Regions from separate parts of the Bhargavaea ullalensis genome, predicted to be linked through region 1. Evidence: riboswitches for the same ligand, from Rfam matches in the RefSeq annotation. Region 1 holds a riboswitch; each other region holds the start of a gene.
What was found. A riboswitch is a leader RNA that binds a small molecule or an ion and turns the genes downstream of it on or off. The one in region 1 is predicted to bind S-adenosylmethionine.
Positions count from the first base shown of each region.

Region 1 (4,060 bases):
TCTTCCTCCTCCCGGAACTTTAGCTGCACTGCATGATCATCTTCGTCCGGTCAAACCGTCCGGCTGCAAGATCTTCTTTTTTGATCGAGAAATAAAGCATCCCCATGTCGCCCCACATGACGTCAAGGTCGTCGTCGCTGTCCATCTGGAACAGGAGCACATAGTCATCCGCGGCTTTTTCGGCTTCGTCCCAGTCTTCCACGCCGTCACAGTAATGGGCGGTTTCCATGAACACCGGGTTTTGGACCGCAAACGGAAATCCGAGCATCTGGTGTTTCGGCTCGCCGTTTTCGAGCACGCCGAAAATCTCTTCTGCGTCGTCATCGTCGAAGTCCATCTCGATCAGGGCATCGGTGTCGACTGACTCCATCTGCCCAAACGATGCCGCGAATTCCGGCAGCATCGAATCTTCCGGAACTTCCACGCGCTCGAGCTTCGCCGGGTCGCCGTCGTAAAACAGCACCCGCCAGCCGCTGAGCTCTTCCTCCTCTCCGCTGCCCCACGGCTGCTCTTCCACATCGTAATAAAAAGACAGCACGCCGCTTTTCGGGAACGGGTGATCAATCCCCGCGATGCCGAGGTCCGTCAGGTTGATTTGCGCAAGCAGTGTCAGCGGCCGGCCGTTGTTCTGCGGAAGGTCGGCATTCGGCGGCAAGTCCGGGGCGCCTCCGAATTTGGATGCGCCCGGCGCAAGGGGTCCCGCGGCATCTTCTTTTTTGACGCAGACCGCTACGCCGACCAATTCGCGGATCGTCTTTTCATATCGGGAAAGGCCTTTTGCGGCGAGCTGTTCAATCAATGAACTCATTTCGTTTGCCTCCTAGAAAAACTCTTTCCTATTGTAACGGCCGGGCGGGCAAATGGTTTCAATCATTCTGAAAAAATACACTTGACTTCCGGAGGAGGACAGGGCTATACTGATTTCCAAGATGGAAAATTAAATGAATTCACTCTTATCAAGAGCGGCGGAGGGACTAGGCCCTGCGAAGCCCGGCAACCGGCAGGCCATGCCTGCAAAGGTGCTAATTCCTACAGTTCCGGAGACGGATCTGGCAGATAAGGGGAGGGATGCAGCTTGCCTGTATCGGCCCTCTTCCTTTATGCGAAGAGGGTTTTTCTGATTTCCCGAAAAACCTCCTCCCCGGTCACCGCACATCCATCGAGTTCCAGGCCTTTGGCGGCGAACCGCCCGGGCACCACATTCTCAGGAGGTTTTTAATCATGACGAACAATCAACCATTCAAGCCGGAAACGATCCTTGTCCACGGAGGCCAGCAGCCGGACCCTGCGACGGGCGCCATCGCCGTCCCGGTCTACCGCACGACGGCGTATGCATTCCGTGACACCGAGCACGCGCAGAACCTGTTTGCGCTGAAGGAGCCCGGCAATATTTATTCCCGCATCATGAACCCGACCGTCGACGCATTCGAAAAGCGCGTTGCGGAACTTGAGGGCGGCACGGCGGCAGTCGCGCTGTCGTCCGGCATGGCGGCGATTGCGTTCTCGATCCTGAACGTGGCCCAGGCGGGCGATGAGATCGTCGCGGCGGCGAATCTGTACGGCGGCACGTACAATCTGTTCGCGGTGACGCTCCCGCGCTACGGCATCGAAGTGAAGTTCGTCGATTCCACCGATCCGGAAAACTTCCGCGCGGCGATTACCGACAAGACGAAGGCGCTCTACGGCGAAATCATCGGCAACCCGAGCCTGAACGTGCTGGACGTGGAAGCGGTCGCGGACATCGCCCATGAAAACGGCGTGCCGCTCATCATCGACTCCACATTCGCTTCGCCGTACGGCTCCAATCCAATCGAATTCGGGGCGGACGTCGTCGTGCATTCCGCCACGAAATGGATCGGCGGCCACGGCACGGCGATCGGCGGCATCGCGGTCGACGCCGGCAAATTCGACTGGACGCAGGGCCGCTTCCCGGGCTACACCGAGCCGGACGAAACCTACCACGGCCTCCGCTACGGCATCGACACGCCGGACGCCGCATTCGCCACACGGCTCCGCGTGCAGTTGCTCCGCGACTTCGGCCCGTGCCTCAGCCCGGACAACGCGTTCATCTTCCTGCAGGGGCTCGAAACGCTTCACCTGAGAGTCCAGCGACACAACGAAAACGCGGAGAAGGTGGCGAAATGGCTGCAAGACCACCCGTCCGTCGAGTGGGTCCAGTACAACGGCCTTGAAGACCACCCGTCGTATGAGCTGTCGAAGAAATACCTGAAAAACGGAGCCGGATCCGTCGTTGTATTCGGCATCAAAGGCGGGCGGGAGGCAGGCCGCAGGCTGATCGACGGCGTGAAGCTGTTCTCCCACGTCGCGAACGTCGGCGACGCCCGCTCGCTCATCATCCACCCGGCGTCGACGACCCACCAACAGCTGTCGGCGGAGGACCTTGAGAAAACCGGCACGAGCGAAGAACTCGTCCGCCTCTCGATCGGCCTTGAAAACGTCGATGACATCATCGCCGACCTGAAACAGGCGATCGAAGCGGCCGCGCCGGTCAAGGCTTGAATTTAGGGGGCGGGTGAGGCGAGTGGCGCAAGTTGGGGCCCGAGTGGCGCAAGTTGAGGCCCGAGTGGCGCAAGTTTGCCCGCGAGTGGCGCAAGTTCGCTTCCGAGTGGCGCAAGCTGTGCCGCGGCTGCCCGCATATTCTGAAAAATCACCGCCCGGGGGTTTTATTTCCGGGCGGAACTTGTTAAGCTGAAGGGAATTGGAGGTGATCGCCATGGCGACAGTGAAAGCGGCCATCCTGGGGTTCGGGACGGTCGGCCAGGGCATTTATCATATTGTGAATGAACGGAAAGAACAGCTGGCGGCACGGACGGGCGCCCCGATCGAGATTGCGGCGATTCTCGTGCGCAACCTGGATAAACCCCGTCCCGACACGCCGGGCGTGCTCGTGACGGACCGGTTTGAGGACATCTTCGCCGTTCCGGGACTGGAGGTCGTCTTCGAGGCGATTGTCGGCGAGGAACCGGCCGGCACTTACCTGGAACAGGCGATTAAGGCCGGATGCCATGTCGTCACGGCGAATAAAGTCATGTACGCGAAAGCAGGGTCGTCACTCGAGGCGCTTGCCCGCGAGCTCGGCACGGGGGTCGGCTACGAAGCCACCGTCGCGGGCGGCGTTCCCGTGATCAAGACGATCGAGAACCTCAATCTGGCCAATGAAGTAACGGGCATCCAGGGCATCCTCAACGGCACGTCGAACTTCATTCTCACGAAGATGAGGAAGGAAGAGTGCACGTTTGCCGATGCGCTCAAGGAAGCCCAGGAGCTCGGCTACGCAGAGGCGGATCCGACAAATGATGTATCCGGCTTCGACGCGTTCTGCAAGCTCATGATCCTGAGCGGCCTCGCGTTCGGCGAGCAACCGGAGTGGGAACGGGTGCCGATGGACGGCATCGACAACCTCACGCTCGATGAAGTGGTCGACGCCGACCGTCAGGGGCTCCGCTACCGCCACATCGCGGACGTGCGCCGCGGCGAAGACGGGGAGATCCAAGCGTCCGTCGGTCCCGTCCTCATCGGTCCGGACCATCCGCTCTACGGGATTGACGGAGTCGACAACGCCGTGGCCATTGAAACGGCCTACGCCGGTACGCTCACCGCCATCGGACCGGGCGCCGGCATGTACCCGACCGCCACCGTTATGGTCGAGGATGCGGCTGTGTTGCTGCTCAAACACCCCTTTCGAAAACTCGTAACCGAATAAACGAAAAGCGGTGCTTCCTTTTTGACGGGAAGCACCGCTTTTTCTGTGAACGTTAAGCAAACCGGCCTGAACGTTAAGATGCGGTCCGCGGCAGCCGGGGGTGCGCGGGCCGCCTTGGGTTACCGCACACCCGGGATCCGCCGGCTGCCCGGAAGCCGCGCTCGCCAGGGGCACACCCGCTCACTGCGGAAACAAATCAGACGACAAATACCGCTCGCCTGTGTCCGGGGCCAGGCAGAGCACACGGGCTCCTTGAGGCAGCTTTTTCGCAACTTCCATCGCAAAGTAGGCGCTGGCGGCTGCGGAGGCGCCGACGAAGATGCCTTCTTTCGCCGC
Region 1 is NZ_JBHLWY010000008.1:60,491-64,550, forward strand. It holds gene ACFFIY_RS02200 (YwqG family protein) at 20-808, opposite strand; SAM riboswitch class I at 951-1,063, shown strand; gene ACFFIY_RS02205 (O-acetylhomoserine aminocarboxypropyltransferase/cysteine synthase family protein) at 1,222-2,520, shown strand; gene ACFFIY_RS02210 (homoserine dehydrogenase) at 2,735-3,724, shown strand; gene cysK (cysteine synthase A) at 3,905-4,060, opposite strand, start outside.

Region 2 (4,060 bases), on a different contig from region 1:
TTTTCCGTGTCGACGCCTTTGAGCTTGCCGTCGATCGCCGCGCGGACCATTGTGCGTGTGTAGCTGAGCTTCATCCGGGAGCCGACGCCGTATTCGCCGCCGGTCCAGCCGGTATTGACGAGATACACATTGACATCATGCTCATCGATCTTCTTGCCGAGCATTTCCGCGTACACTGTCGCATGAAGCGGCAGGAACGGGGAGCCGAAGCAAGTGGAGAAGGTCATCTGCGGAGAAGTGATGCCGCGCTCCGTGCCGGCGAGCTTCGAAGTGAAGCCGCTCAGGAAGTGATACATCGCCTGCTCTTTCGTCAGTTTGGAGATTGGAGGAAGCACGCCGAACGCGTCGGCCGTCAGGAAGATGATTGTCTTCGGGTGGCCGGCGACGGAAGGGATGACGCTGCCGTCGATGTAGTCGAGCGGGTAGGCCGCACGCGTGTTTTCCGTGAGCGAGCCGTCGTCGTAGTCCGGAACGCCCTCTTCGTCGAGCACGACGTTTTCGAGGACCGACCCTTCGCGGATGGCGCCGTAGATCTGCGGTTCTTTCTCTTCCGACAGGTTGATGCACTTCGCATAGCAGCCGCCTTCGATGTTGAAGACGCCGTCATCGGACCAGCCGTGTTCGTCGTCACCGATGAGCCGGCGGCCTGGATCTGCGGAAAGGGTCGTCTTCCCTGTGCCGGAAAGTCCGAAGAACAGGGCCACATCGCCTTCCTCGCCGACGTTGGACGAGCAGTGCATCGACAGGATGCCTTTTTTCGGCAGCAGGTAGTTCATGACGGAGAAGATCGATTTCTTCATCTCCCCGGCATACTCGGTCCCCCCGATGAGAACAATGCCGCGCTCGATGGAAATCATGACAAACGCCTCGGAGTTTGTACCGTCTGTTTTTGGATCTGCTTTGAACGAAGGGGCGGAAACGATCGTGAACTGCGGATTCATCTCTTTCAGCTCTTCTTCGGAAGGCCGGATGAACAGCTGGTGCACGAACAGGTTATGCCACGCGAATTCGTTCACGACCCGGATCGGCAGGCGGGAGGCCGGATCGGCGCCGGCAAAGCCGTTGAAGACGAACAGCTCCTCTTTTTTGCCGAGATGGTCAATTACCTTGTCGTAGAGACGCTCGAACACTTCCGGGCTGACGGGCTTGTTGACGCTGCCCCAGTCGATATCTTCCTGGGAGGGCAATTCTTGGACGATGAAGCGGTCCTTCGGCGAGCGGCCCGTGTAGGCACCCGTCGTCGCACGGACGGCCCCTTTGTCTGTGAGGACGGCTTCTCCGCGCTGGACCGCTTTTTCCGTCAGCGCAGCGGCCGACAGCTGTTCGCGGATCGAATCTCCTGTCAGAAGATCATTCAGTTTGTCGCTCAGTTTCGAAGAAGTCATCATCTGTACCACCCTTATCTGGTTAGTCCCGCAATCGGCGGGCTGCTTTAATGTGAAATAGTATAGCACATTTAGAATAATAGTCTATACTAATTGAAACCTCAAGCAAAAACCGGCAATCTTCATCATTTCTTCACAGAAATCACCCGCCCGGCTGGAGGGCGCTGAAAAAAGTTGGTCATGCACATTTTCGTTGCAGGTTTCCGCTTGCCGCAGGTATTTCGGGCCTGCAGCGGAAATAGCAACCGAGGCGTGTTTTTTTGTTGCTTCCCCGGTTGCCGGCTTGTTTGGACGGGGTGGGCAGGGAGAACTGTTTGACAGGATGAGAATTGTTTATTAGTATGGAAAATTGTACGGATACTCTTATCCCGAGCTGGTGGAGGGACAGGCCCTGTGAAACCCGGCAACCTGCCGTCTGAGGACGGAAAAGGTGCCAACCTGAAGCAAGGTGGAGAACCTTGGACGATAAGAGTGAAAGGTGTCAGACGATCCGGGCCTTTCCTCATTTTAGCCGATGAGCGGAAGGCCTTTTTTGATTGCAACGCCCTGCAGCCTCTTCAAAGCCCAAAACGGCTTGGAGTTCAATCCGTCAAGGAGCGGACTTGACAGGGGGAATGAGTACCGTAACATTTTCCGGCAGGCTGCCGGAGCCGAGGAGGAAATATCATTGACCAATCGTCGCCTTTTTACATCGGAATCGGTCACTGAGGGCCATCCGGACAAGATCTGCGACCAGATCTCCGATGCGATCCTGGATGCAATCCTGAAAGACGACCCAAATGCGCGCGTCGCATGCGAAACGACCGTCACGACGGGCCTTGTGCTTGTGGCGGGTGAAATCACGACTTCCACTTACGTGGACATCCCGAAAGTGGTCCGTGAAACCGTTAAGGAAATCGGCTACACGCGGGCGAAATACGGATTTGATGCCGAGACGAGTGCGGTGCTGACTTCGATCGATGAGCAGTCGCCGGACATCGCCGCCGGAGTCGACGTCGCACTGGAGTCGAGGGAAGGCCGGATGGACGATCAGGAACTGGAAGCGATCGGTGCCGGGGACCAGGGGCTCATGTTCGGCTTTGCGTGCGATGAAACACCGGAGCTCATGCCGCTCCCGATCAGCCTTGCGCACAAGCTGGCCCGGCGGCTGGCGGAAGTCCGCAAAGAAGAGGTTCTTCCTTATCTGCGTCCGGACGGCAAGACTCAGGTGACCGTGGAATACGGCGAAGACGGCCGGCCTGTCCGGGTCGACACGATCGTCATCTCGACGCAGCACCATCCTGAGATCTCCCTTGAGCAGATCCAGCGGAACATCCGCGAATATGTGATCGACGAAGTCGTTCCGGCGGAATTGATCGACGGGGAGACCAAGTTTTTCATCAATCCGACCGGTCGCTTCGTCATCGGCGGTCCTCAGGGAGATGCGGGTCTCACCGGCCGCAAAATCATCGTGGATACGTATGGCGGCTACGCACGGCACGGCGGAGGAGCATTCTCGGGCAAGGATCCGACTAAAGTCGACCGTTCTGCGGCTTATGCGGCGCGCTACGTCGCAAAGAACATCGTCGCAGCAGGGCTTGCGACAAAATGCGAAGTGCAGCTTGCCTATGCGATCGGCGTCGCACAGCCGGTTTCGATTTCGATCGACACATTCGGCACCGGCCAGGCAAGCGAAGAAGAGCTTGTCGGGTGGGTACGCGACCTGTTTGACCTGCGTCCGGCAGGCATCATCCAGATGCTGGATCTCCGGCGTCCGATGTACAAACAGACAGCCGCCTACGGACACTTCGGGCGCACCGACGTGGACCTTCCGTGGGAGCGGACCGACAAAGCCGGATCCCTGAAGGAAAAAGCGGGTCTTTAAGACGGCTGGCTGCGCGTCAAACGCAATGCCGCCCGATCCCCATCGGATCGGGATCAACAACAGGAAAGGCCCGGGTGCCAGATGGCACCCGGGCCTTTCTTCATTTCTGCAGGCTTTTATAGTATTGGCCTTTTTGGGCGTATTCACGCACGATCCGTTCCATGTCTTTCCGGTCTTCTTCATTGAGAGGCCGGATGACTTTTGCCGGAGAGCCGAAGGCGAGCATGCCGGCGGGGATTTTCTTGCCCTGCGGGACGAGCGAGCCGGCACCGATGAATGCACCCTCGCCGATTTCCGCTCCGTCCAGCACGATCGATCCCATTCCGATGAGTGCACCCTGCCGGATCGTGCAGCTGTGGAGGATAACATTGTGGCCGACCGTCACGTCGTCTTCGAGGACAAGCGGGAAGGCAGGGCTTTGGTGAAGCATCGACAGATCCTGGATATTGACGCGCTTTCCGATTTTCGTGGGCGAGACGTCGCCGCGGATCACAGTGTTGAACCAGATGGAGGACCCTTCGCCGATTTCGACATTGCCCGTCACGGTGGCATGGTCTGCGATGAAAACCGACGGGTGGATGGTCGGTTGTTTGCCGTTGAATGGATAAATCATCGAAAAATCCTCTCTTTCCATGTAAGATTGGTGATATATTAACTTTACCAGAAAAAGAGGTTCCGTTGGTTTCCGGGAACGGCCGGCAATCGCGGACGGGAGAGGATGGACAGCCATGTGGAAATGGGAAGCGGAGGGGCAGCCGAAGGCCACGGTCGTTCTGTTTCATAATGCATATGAATATCACGGCCGCCATGC
Region 2 is NZ_JBHLWY010000040.1:14,258-18,317, forward strand. It holds gene pckA (phosphoenolpyruvate carboxykinase (ATP)) at 1-1,385, opposite strand, end outside; SAM riboswitch class I at 1,746-1,857, shown strand; gene metK (methionine adenosyltransferase) at 2,053-3,249, shown strand; gene ACFFIY_RS09505 (gamma carbonic anhydrase) at 3,350-3,862, opposite strand; gene ACFFIY_RS09510 (alpha/beta hydrolase) at 3,978-4,060, shown strand, end outside.
Region 2: it holds a riboswitch for S-adenosylmethionine, as region 1 does, so the genes downstream of both, metK (methionine adenosyltransferase) here and ACFFIY_RS02205 (O-acetylhomoserine aminocarboxypropyltransferase/cysteine synthase family protein) in region 1, are expected to answer to the same signal.

Region 3 (4,060 bases), on a different contig from region 1:
CATCTTCCTTGAAAATCGGGTCGTCGGACGGGGAAAGCCCGGCCTGGCCGGCGATTCCGTTGTTGATGACCGACGCGGCGACGTCCGGAAGCGCACGCGGGGTCTGCTGCGGCGTCATCGGGATGATGTCCAGGTTCAGCTTGTTTTCCGTGATTTTCGTCGGATCATCGAACAGTCCGAAGTCGTCCGAAAGCGTCAGGAGCCCCGCGCTTTCCAGCAGGCGGAGTGCGCGCGCCTGGCTGACCGCGTCGTCCGGAATGGCGATCTTGTCGCCTTTTTTCAGTTCGGAAACGTCCCCGATCTTCTCGGAATAAAGGCCCATCGGCGCGAACTGGGTGGACCCGATCGGCACGAGGTCATTGCCGCTTTCATTGCCGTACTGGGCGAGGAACGCAATCGTCTGGAACGCGTTCAGGTCGATGTCCTTTTGGGCAAGCGCGTTGTTCGGAAGCGTGTAATCGGCGAATTCCACGAGCTCGACGTCGATGCCCTCTTTCTTCGCCATTTCTTTGAGGATCGGCCACTGGGCGCCGTCCGCTCCGTTGACGCCGATCTTCACTTTCACCGTTTTTGAATCCGCCGTGGCATTCCCGCAGGCCGCGAGGGCGAGTGCGGTGATGAGCAGCAGAGCGAGCAACCAGATTTTCTTCATAAGTGCATTCTCCTTTGTTTGTATGGTTCGATGAGCTGCGCTTCAGGCGGGCGTTTACCCCGGGCGGTAAGCGAGCGAATTTCTTCGACAGAATGGACAGCACCTTCATTCACCGCCGCATAATCTTCCGCGACAGCGTGTTGCCGATCCATTGCGCCAGCTGCACGAGGACGATGAGGATCACGACGGTGACGACCATGACGCTGCCGTCGAACCGCTGATAGCCGTACGTCATCGCGACGTGGCCGAGACCGCCGCCGCCGACCGTCCCGGCGACCGCCGAGAAGTCGATCAGTGTGACCGAGACGAACGTGAGTCCGAGGACGAGCGGGCCGAGCGCTTCGGGGATCAGCACCGTGAAGATGATGCGCATCGGGCTCGCCCCCATCGCCTGCGCCGCTTCGATGACGCCGGGATCGATCGAGACGAGGTTGTTCTCGACGACCCGCGCGATCGTGAAGCTTGCGACGATCGTCATCGGGAAAATCGCGGCCGCCGTGCCGATCGTCGTGCCGACGACGAGCCGGGTGAGCTGCGAAATCGCGACGAGGAAGATGATGAACGGCACCGGCCGGACGATGTTGATGATCAGGTTCAGCAAGTTAAAGACGAGTTTATTTTCCAGAATGTTGTTTTGCCGGGTGACGAACAGCAGCAGTCCCATGACGACGCCGAGGATTGAGCCGAAGATGAGCGTCGCGATGACCATGATGAGCGTTTCGCCCGTCGCTTCGACGATCCGCGGCCAAAATGTAGTCCAGTCAACGTTCAAGTTCGATCACCTCCTCGATGTCCGTAAGCGTCGCAATTTCGGCGATGGCGGCGCTGACCGCATCCGGATCGCCCGAAAACGACACGATCAGGTTGCCGAACAGCCGCTCCTGCAGCTCGCGCACCGAGCCGTACACGATGTTGAACGTGACGCCGTGCTTGGCGGTCACCCGCGACAGCACCGGCTCATTCGCAATCGCTCCTTTGAATAAAAGCCGGTACAGCCTGCCCCCGCCTCCGTCGCGCCACTCTTTGAGGATTCCGGGCGACGGAAGATCCTGCTGGACGGAGCGGATAAAGCGTTCGGTCGTTCCGTGCTGCGGGTCGGTGAAGACGTCGAACACGCCGCCCGACTCGATCACTTCGCCGTTTTCCATGACGGCGACTTTCGAGCAGATTGACTGGATCACTTCCATTTCGTGTGTGATCAGCAGGATCGTGATGCCGAACTCCCGGTTCACTTTCTTGAGCAGCCGGAGGATGTCGGCGGTCGTGTCGGGGTCGAGCGCAGATGTTGCTTCGTCGCAGATGAGGATGTCCGGGTTGCTCGCGAGCGCCCGGGCGATGCCGACGCGCTGCTTCTGGCCGCCGGAAAGCTGATCCGGATAGTTGCCGGCCTTGTCGGCGAGCCCGACGAACTGCAGCAGTTCATTGACCCGGCGGCCGATTTCGGCTTTCGGCGTGCCGGCGAGCTTCAGCGGATAGGCGATGTTGCCGGCGACCGTGCGGGAGTTGAACAAGTTGAAGTTCTGGAAGATCATCCCGATGTTCTGGCGCTGTTTGCGGAGTTCTTTCGGCTTGAGTGAAGTGACATCCGTCCCTCCGATCTCGATGCGGCCGGACGTCGGGCGCTCGAGCAGGTTGACGAGCCGCAGCAGCGTGCTTTTGCCGGCGCCGCTGAAGCCGATGATGCCGAATATGTCTCCCTGATCGACCGTCAGGGTCACATCTTTCACCGCGTGGACTTCGCGCGGACCGAGCGTGAATGTCTTGGACACTTGCTTGAATTCAATCACTGGGCGGACCTCCTTGTGTTCGAGGCAACGAAAAAACCTTCTTTTTCTTGAAGACGACAAGAAAAAGAAGGCCGGTTTGGCCATCTTTTCTCATCTATCAGACGCGGTGCGCGTCTGCAGGAATTGGCACGGTGCTCGCTGTGGAGTCCGCTGCCGAGATGTCATAGGGCCTGTCCCTCGATCTCTCTCGATAAGAAAATGATGTGTATGTAATTGGTTGGTTTCGTTGATTGAGACCTACTTTACCCGGTGCCTGATTGAAAGTCAACTCTTTTTCGAAAAATTATTTTTCGGTCGGGAAAGTCGGTTTTGGGCGGAGAGGCAAAAAATACACGGCCGTCGGGCTGATTCTCGGGCGGCGTGGAAGGGTATGGAAGGATAAGAGAATCCAAACAGAGAGGGGTCATTTACATGAAAAAATGGTTTGGCGGCTGGGTGGTGGCAGTGCTGGTGCTGGCTTTCTTGGTGCCGACTGCATCAGCGGCACCCGTGTATACGGATGTACCGGAGTCCGGCGAGCATTCGGCAAATATACTATTGGCTCGGGAGCTTGGAGTGATGACCGGCTATCCGGACGGCACATTCAAGCCAGGCAAAGCCGTTTACCGCGCGGATGCGATCAAGGCGCTCGGGAAGCTCGTCCTGAGCCAATCCGGAGAAACGCTTGATTCGTATAATGTTGAAGGGGTGAAGGCATTTGCCGACGTACCCGCGGACGGACCAGACGAGGAGTTATACCGACTGTCATTGGTCGTGCGGAACGCCGGCATCTTCGACGGCAACCCGAACAATAACGTAAGCCCGCGCCAGCTCATCTCGCGCGAACAGATGGCGAAGGTGCTTGTGAACGCATTCGGCCTGAAGGATGTGCCGGATGAAATCGTATCCATGCGGGACCTGCATGCAGCCGCCCCTTATTTCCGCGAGCCGATTCTTGTATTGGCAAAGAATAACGTAACGCATGTGCTGGAATTCCGTCCGAAAGAAGCGGTCAGCCGCGGCCAATTCGCCAGCTTCCTCGTGAGGGCGCACGATACCCGTGCCGTGAAATATGCCGTCGAGGAAGTCGAACAACCCGCAGCCGTCAGGACCGCAGCCGGAGTGATGCCGAATCTCCCGGTGAAACTGGAGATCCGGTTGGTCAACGGCATCACCGCCGACGCCCCGGTGTTCTGGAACCTGAAAACCGCCGACCTGTTGGCGCCCGGCGACTACACGGTCGAAGGAACAGTCGGCGACACCGGCCGGACTGCGGAAATTGTCGTGACGGTTGAGTGAAGGTGTGAGGTGAGAGGCAAAAAAGCTTCCGTGGGGGCGGAAGCTTTTTTGTGTGGGCGGAGTGTGGAAGCGGGTGACGAGCCAACTTGCGCCACTCGAGGGCCAACTTGCGCCACTCGGAGGCCAACTTGCGCCACTCGAGGCCAAACTCGCGCCACTCGAGGCCAAACTTGCGCCACTCACCACCCGATTCAGTTACCGGCATGGATTTCCCATGCCCGACGGCTCCAACTATAAAATAGAGATTCGTCCAACCATAAGTGCATAGCGCGTGCCACTCAAAAGCAAACTCGCGCCGCTCGAGAGCCAACTTGCGCCACTCAAGCCTCAACTTGCGCCACTC
Region 3 is NZ_JBHLWY010000001.1:13,707-17,766, forward strand. It holds gene ACFFIY_RS00070 (MetQ/NlpA family ABC transporter substrate-binding protein) at 1-652, opposite strand, end outside; gene ACFFIY_RS00075 (methionine ABC transporter permease) at 762-1,424, opposite strand; gene ACFFIY_RS00080 (methionine ABC transporter ATP-binding protein) at 1,414-2,439, opposite strand; SAM riboswitch class I at 2,527-2,636, opposite strand; gene ACFFIY_RS00085 (S-layer homology domain-containing protein) at 2,851-3,717, shown strand.
Region 3: it holds a riboswitch for S-adenosylmethionine, as region 1 does, so the genes downstream of both, ACFFIY_RS00080 (methionine ABC transporter ATP-binding protein) here and ACFFIY_RS02205 (O-acetylhomoserine aminocarboxypropyltransferase/cysteine synthase family protein) in region 1, are expected to answer to the same signal.

Region 4 (4,060 bases), on a different contig from region 1:
GACGACCAGCGCATGATGCTGTCCGCCCTCCGCAAGCTCACCCGTTACACGCCGAAGAACCTCATTCCGAAAAAACGGGAAGCGGCAGGCAAGCTGAACGAAGCCAAGAAATACACAGTCTGACAAACTGCCCGGATGCTGTGCGCATTCCGGGCTTTTCGTTTGGTATACTGGCGATAAAAGGAGGCGTGGTCAGATGGGGATTGTGTATTACGGCTACCCGAAGTGCACAACGTGCCGGAAAGCGAAAAAGTGGCTGGATGAGCACGGGGTCGATTATGAAGAGCGGAATATCAAGGAAGCGCCGCCCGCAGAAGAAGAGCTCCGCGAAATCATTTCCGCGAGCGGGCTGGAGATGAAGAAGTTTTTCAATACGAGCGGCATGAGCTACCGTGAGCTCGGGCTCAAGGACAAGCTTTCGGACATGACGGATTCAGAGAAAATCCGGCTGCTGTCATCGGATGGCATGCTGCTCAAGCGGCCGATCGTCACGGACGGCCGGAGGGTGACGGTCGGCTTCAGGGAACCTGAATTCGAGGACGCCTGGAGCGGGTGAAAGCCTGTTGAGTTTCGGGCCGGTCTGTGGCACACTTAATGAGAATGTATACTTTGAGCTGGAGGGGTCAGAATGAGCACACCAAAAGATCTGCGGTATTCCGAAGAACACGAATGGGTAAAAACAGAAGACGGGAAAGCCCGCATCGGGATCACACATTTCGCACAATCCGAACTTGGCGACATCGTGTTCGTTGAGCTTCCTGAAGTCGGCGACGAGATCCAATCCGACGAGCCGTTCGGCAGCGTTGAATCCGTCAAGACGGTTTCCGAACTGTATGCGCCGATCTCCGGCAAAGTCGTTGAAGTGAACGGGGAACTGGAAGATAACCCTGAGTTCGTCAACGAGTCCCCGTATGAAAAAGCATGGATGATCGTTGTGGAGCCGTCCGATGCATCGCAAGTGGACTCGCTCATGACCGCCGAGCAATATGATGAAATGACGCAGGGCTGATCCTGCAGGAAGGGGACGCCGACATTTTTCGGCGTTCCTTTTCATCTTATAGAGATAAAACACGACAAGCCAGTCGCCTGGAGGGATCGGCATGGTCGAAAAAGTCATTGTGGTGGAAGGCAGCTCGGACAGGAACCGGCTCGCCCCGCTTCTCGACGAACCGGTGGCCATCATCTGCACAAACGGAACGGCAAGCCCGACAAGAATCGAGGAATTGCTGGAGCCGTATGAAGGAGCGGACATCTTTGCGTTTTTTGACGCGGACCGGTCGGGGGAACATTTGAGATCTGTGCTCAGAAGGGAATACCCGGAAGCGCGTCATTTGTATACAGACCGGGTATACAGGGAAGTGGCGACAACGCCGCTGCGTGTGCTCGCGGAACAGCTGCTCTCGGCCAATATCGAAGTGAAGACGGAATTTCTGCTATAAGGGATGAATGGAATGGAAACTTGGACTCTGGAAGATTTTGAACAGGCGGCCGGCCGTTCCGCAAAAGCGGCCTACTATTTGTACACGCCTCTTTGCGGGACTTGCCAGGTCGCTTCGAAAATGATCGACGTCATGGCGGAACTGCTGCCCGGACTGCCGATCGGCAAGGCCGACCTGAACTACCATGAAGAAGTGGCGGCGAAGTACGGCGTCGAAAGCGTGCCGTGCCTGCTGATCTCACGGCAAGGCGAGCCGGTGGAGAAGATCTATGCCTTCCAATCGGTCCCTTACCTGTATGAAAAACTCGGTTGACCGGCTCCATCGCGTGTGGTATAGTTTCAAGCATCGAACCATCCGGCAAGACGGGTGAAAAAAGATGAATACGGAATACTCTTATTGAGAGCGGCGGAGGGACGTGCCCGATGAAGCCCGGCAACCGTCACGGAAACGTGAAATGGTGCCAAATCACTCAAAGCGGATGCTTTGGCAGATGAGAGGAATGGCCGTTGCGCGCGATGCGCTCCGGTCCGGCCTTTCTGCGTGTCTGCGGAAAGGTTTTTTATTTGGAATGGACGGCGATCCGCTCGTCCGTCCCCATGAGTTTAGGAGTGACCATCATGATTAATCTGCAGCAGCTGACCAAACGGTTCTCCCGTTCCGGCATCGACGTCAAGGCCGTGGACGGAGTGGATCTTGAAATCAAAGAAGGCGAAATCTACGGCATCATCGGATACAGCGGTGCCGGAAAAAGCACGCTCATCCGCATGCTCAACGGACTTGAACAGCCGACTTCCGGCACGGTGACCGTCAATGGGCTCGAGATGTCGTCCATCTCGGGGGCGGAGCTGAGGAAAGCCCGCCAGAAAGTGAGCATGATCTTCCAGCACTTCAATCTGCTTTGGTCGAGGACGGTGGAAGAGAATATAGCTCTTCCGCTCGAAATTGCCGGTGCTGATAAAGCCCGCCGCAGGGAACGGGTCGGCGAGCTGGTCCGGCTCGTCGGCCTGGAAGGCAGGGAAAAGGCGTATCCATCGGAATTGTCGGGCGGCCAGAAACAGCGGGTCGGCATCGCCCGCGCGCTTGCCAACGAGCCCCGCGTCCTGCTGTGCGACGAAGCGACGTCCGCGCTGGACCCGGAGACGACCGATTCGATCCTGGACCTCCTGACGGACATCAACCGACGGCTCGGATTGACGATCGTCCTCATCACGCATGAAATGCACGTGATCCGCAAAATCTGCCACCGGGTGGCCGTCATGGAAGCGGGCCGCGTCGTCGAGCAGGGGGACGTGCTCCAGGTGTTCAAGTCGCCGGAGCAGCCGATCACAAAGCGGTTCGTCTCCCAGGTGACGGAACCGGGAGACGCCAAGCAGGCTATCGGCCAGCTTGCCGAGTCCTATCCGGACGGAACACTCATCCGCCTCGGCTTCGTCGGGGACCGTGCCGAACAGCCGGTGCTCGCCGAGCTGATCCGCTCGTTTGACATCAGCGTGAACATCCTTCAGGGCAACATCGCCCAGACGCATGGCGGTGCGTTCGGATCGCTCGTTCTCCAGCTTTCGGGCGATGAACCGGCCGTTCGGGAGGCGATTGCCTATCTCCATGCGGAAGGCATCGAGACGGAGGTGATCACGCATGATTGATCAATGGTTCCCGAATGTCGACTGGGAGAAGATGTGGGGGGCGACGGTCGAGACGCTGTACATGACGGCCGTTTCCACTTTCTTCACTTTCCTGATCGGCCTGGCGCTCGGCATCCTGCTGTTCCTGACGGGGCCGAGGGGTGTCTGGCGCAGCCGGGCCGTCAATCTGCTGACTGGCGCATTCGTCAACATCTTCCGGTCGATCCCGTTCATCATTTTGATCATCCTGCTCATCCCGTTCACGAAATTCCTGCTCGGATCGATCCGGGGACCGAACGCTGCGCTTCCGGCACTCATCATCGGAGCGGCGCCGTTCTACGGCCGGATGGTCCAGATTGCACTGGCAGAAATCGACAAAGGGGTGATCGAAGCCGCCCGCTCGATGGGCGCGACCACTTGGACGATCATCCGCAAGGTGCTCCTGCCGGAATCGATGCCGGCACTCGTCTCCGGCATCACCGTCACTTCGATCGCGCTTGTCGGCTACACGGCGATGGCGGGCATCATCGGTGCCGGGGGTCTCGGTAATCTGGCCTATCTCGACGGGTTCCAGCGCAGCCGGAGTGACGTGACGCTTGTCGCGACGATCCTCATCCTGCTGATTGTTTTCATCATCCAGTGGGCCGGCGACCTGATCGTCAAACGGCTGGACAAGCGGTGAGGACTTTAGGTGCAGGGGCGGCTGCGGTCTTTGATGGAACCGGGGTTCTGCCTTATTGTTTCAGATAGTGATTTCAGATAAACCGACAGGGGGAAATGTAAATGAAAAAATTCACGGCAGGTCTTATTTTGGCTGCGGGCACACTGGCCCTGTCTGCGTGCGGCACCGGGGGCGGCGACAACGCTGCCGGCAAGGACACGAAAAACCATGAGCTGGTCGTCGGCGCGTCCAACACGCCTCATGCGATCATCCTCGAGAAGGCGGAGCCGCTTCTGAAAGAAAAGGGCATCGACCTGAAAATCGAGACATACCAGGAC
Region 4 is NZ_JBHLWY010000015.1:18,755-22,814, reverse strand. It holds gene ACFFIY_RS04070 (acyl-CoA dehydrogenase FadE) at 1-123, shown strand, start outside; gene ACFFIY_RS04065 (arsenate reductase family protein) at 197-556, shown strand; gene gcvH (glycine cleavage system protein GcvH) at 629-1,009, shown strand; gene ACFFIY_RS04055 (toprim domain-containing protein) at 1,101-1,439, shown strand; gene ACFFIY_RS04050 (thioredoxin family protein) at 1,452-1,751, shown strand; SAM riboswitch class I at 1,830-1,936, shown strand; gene ACFFIY_RS04045 (methionine ABC transporter ATP-binding protein) at 2,057-3,082, shown strand; gene ACFFIY_RS04040 (methionine ABC transporter permease) at 3,075-3,743, shown strand; gene ACFFIY_RS04035 (MetQ/NlpA family ABC transporter substrate-binding protein) at 3,845-4,060, shown strand, end outside.
Region 4: it holds a riboswitch for S-adenosylmethionine, as region 1 does, so the genes downstream of both, ACFFIY_RS04045 (methionine ABC transporter ATP-binding protein) here and ACFFIY_RS02205 (O-acetylhomoserine aminocarboxypropyltransferase/cysteine synthase family protein) in region 1, are expected to answer to the same signal.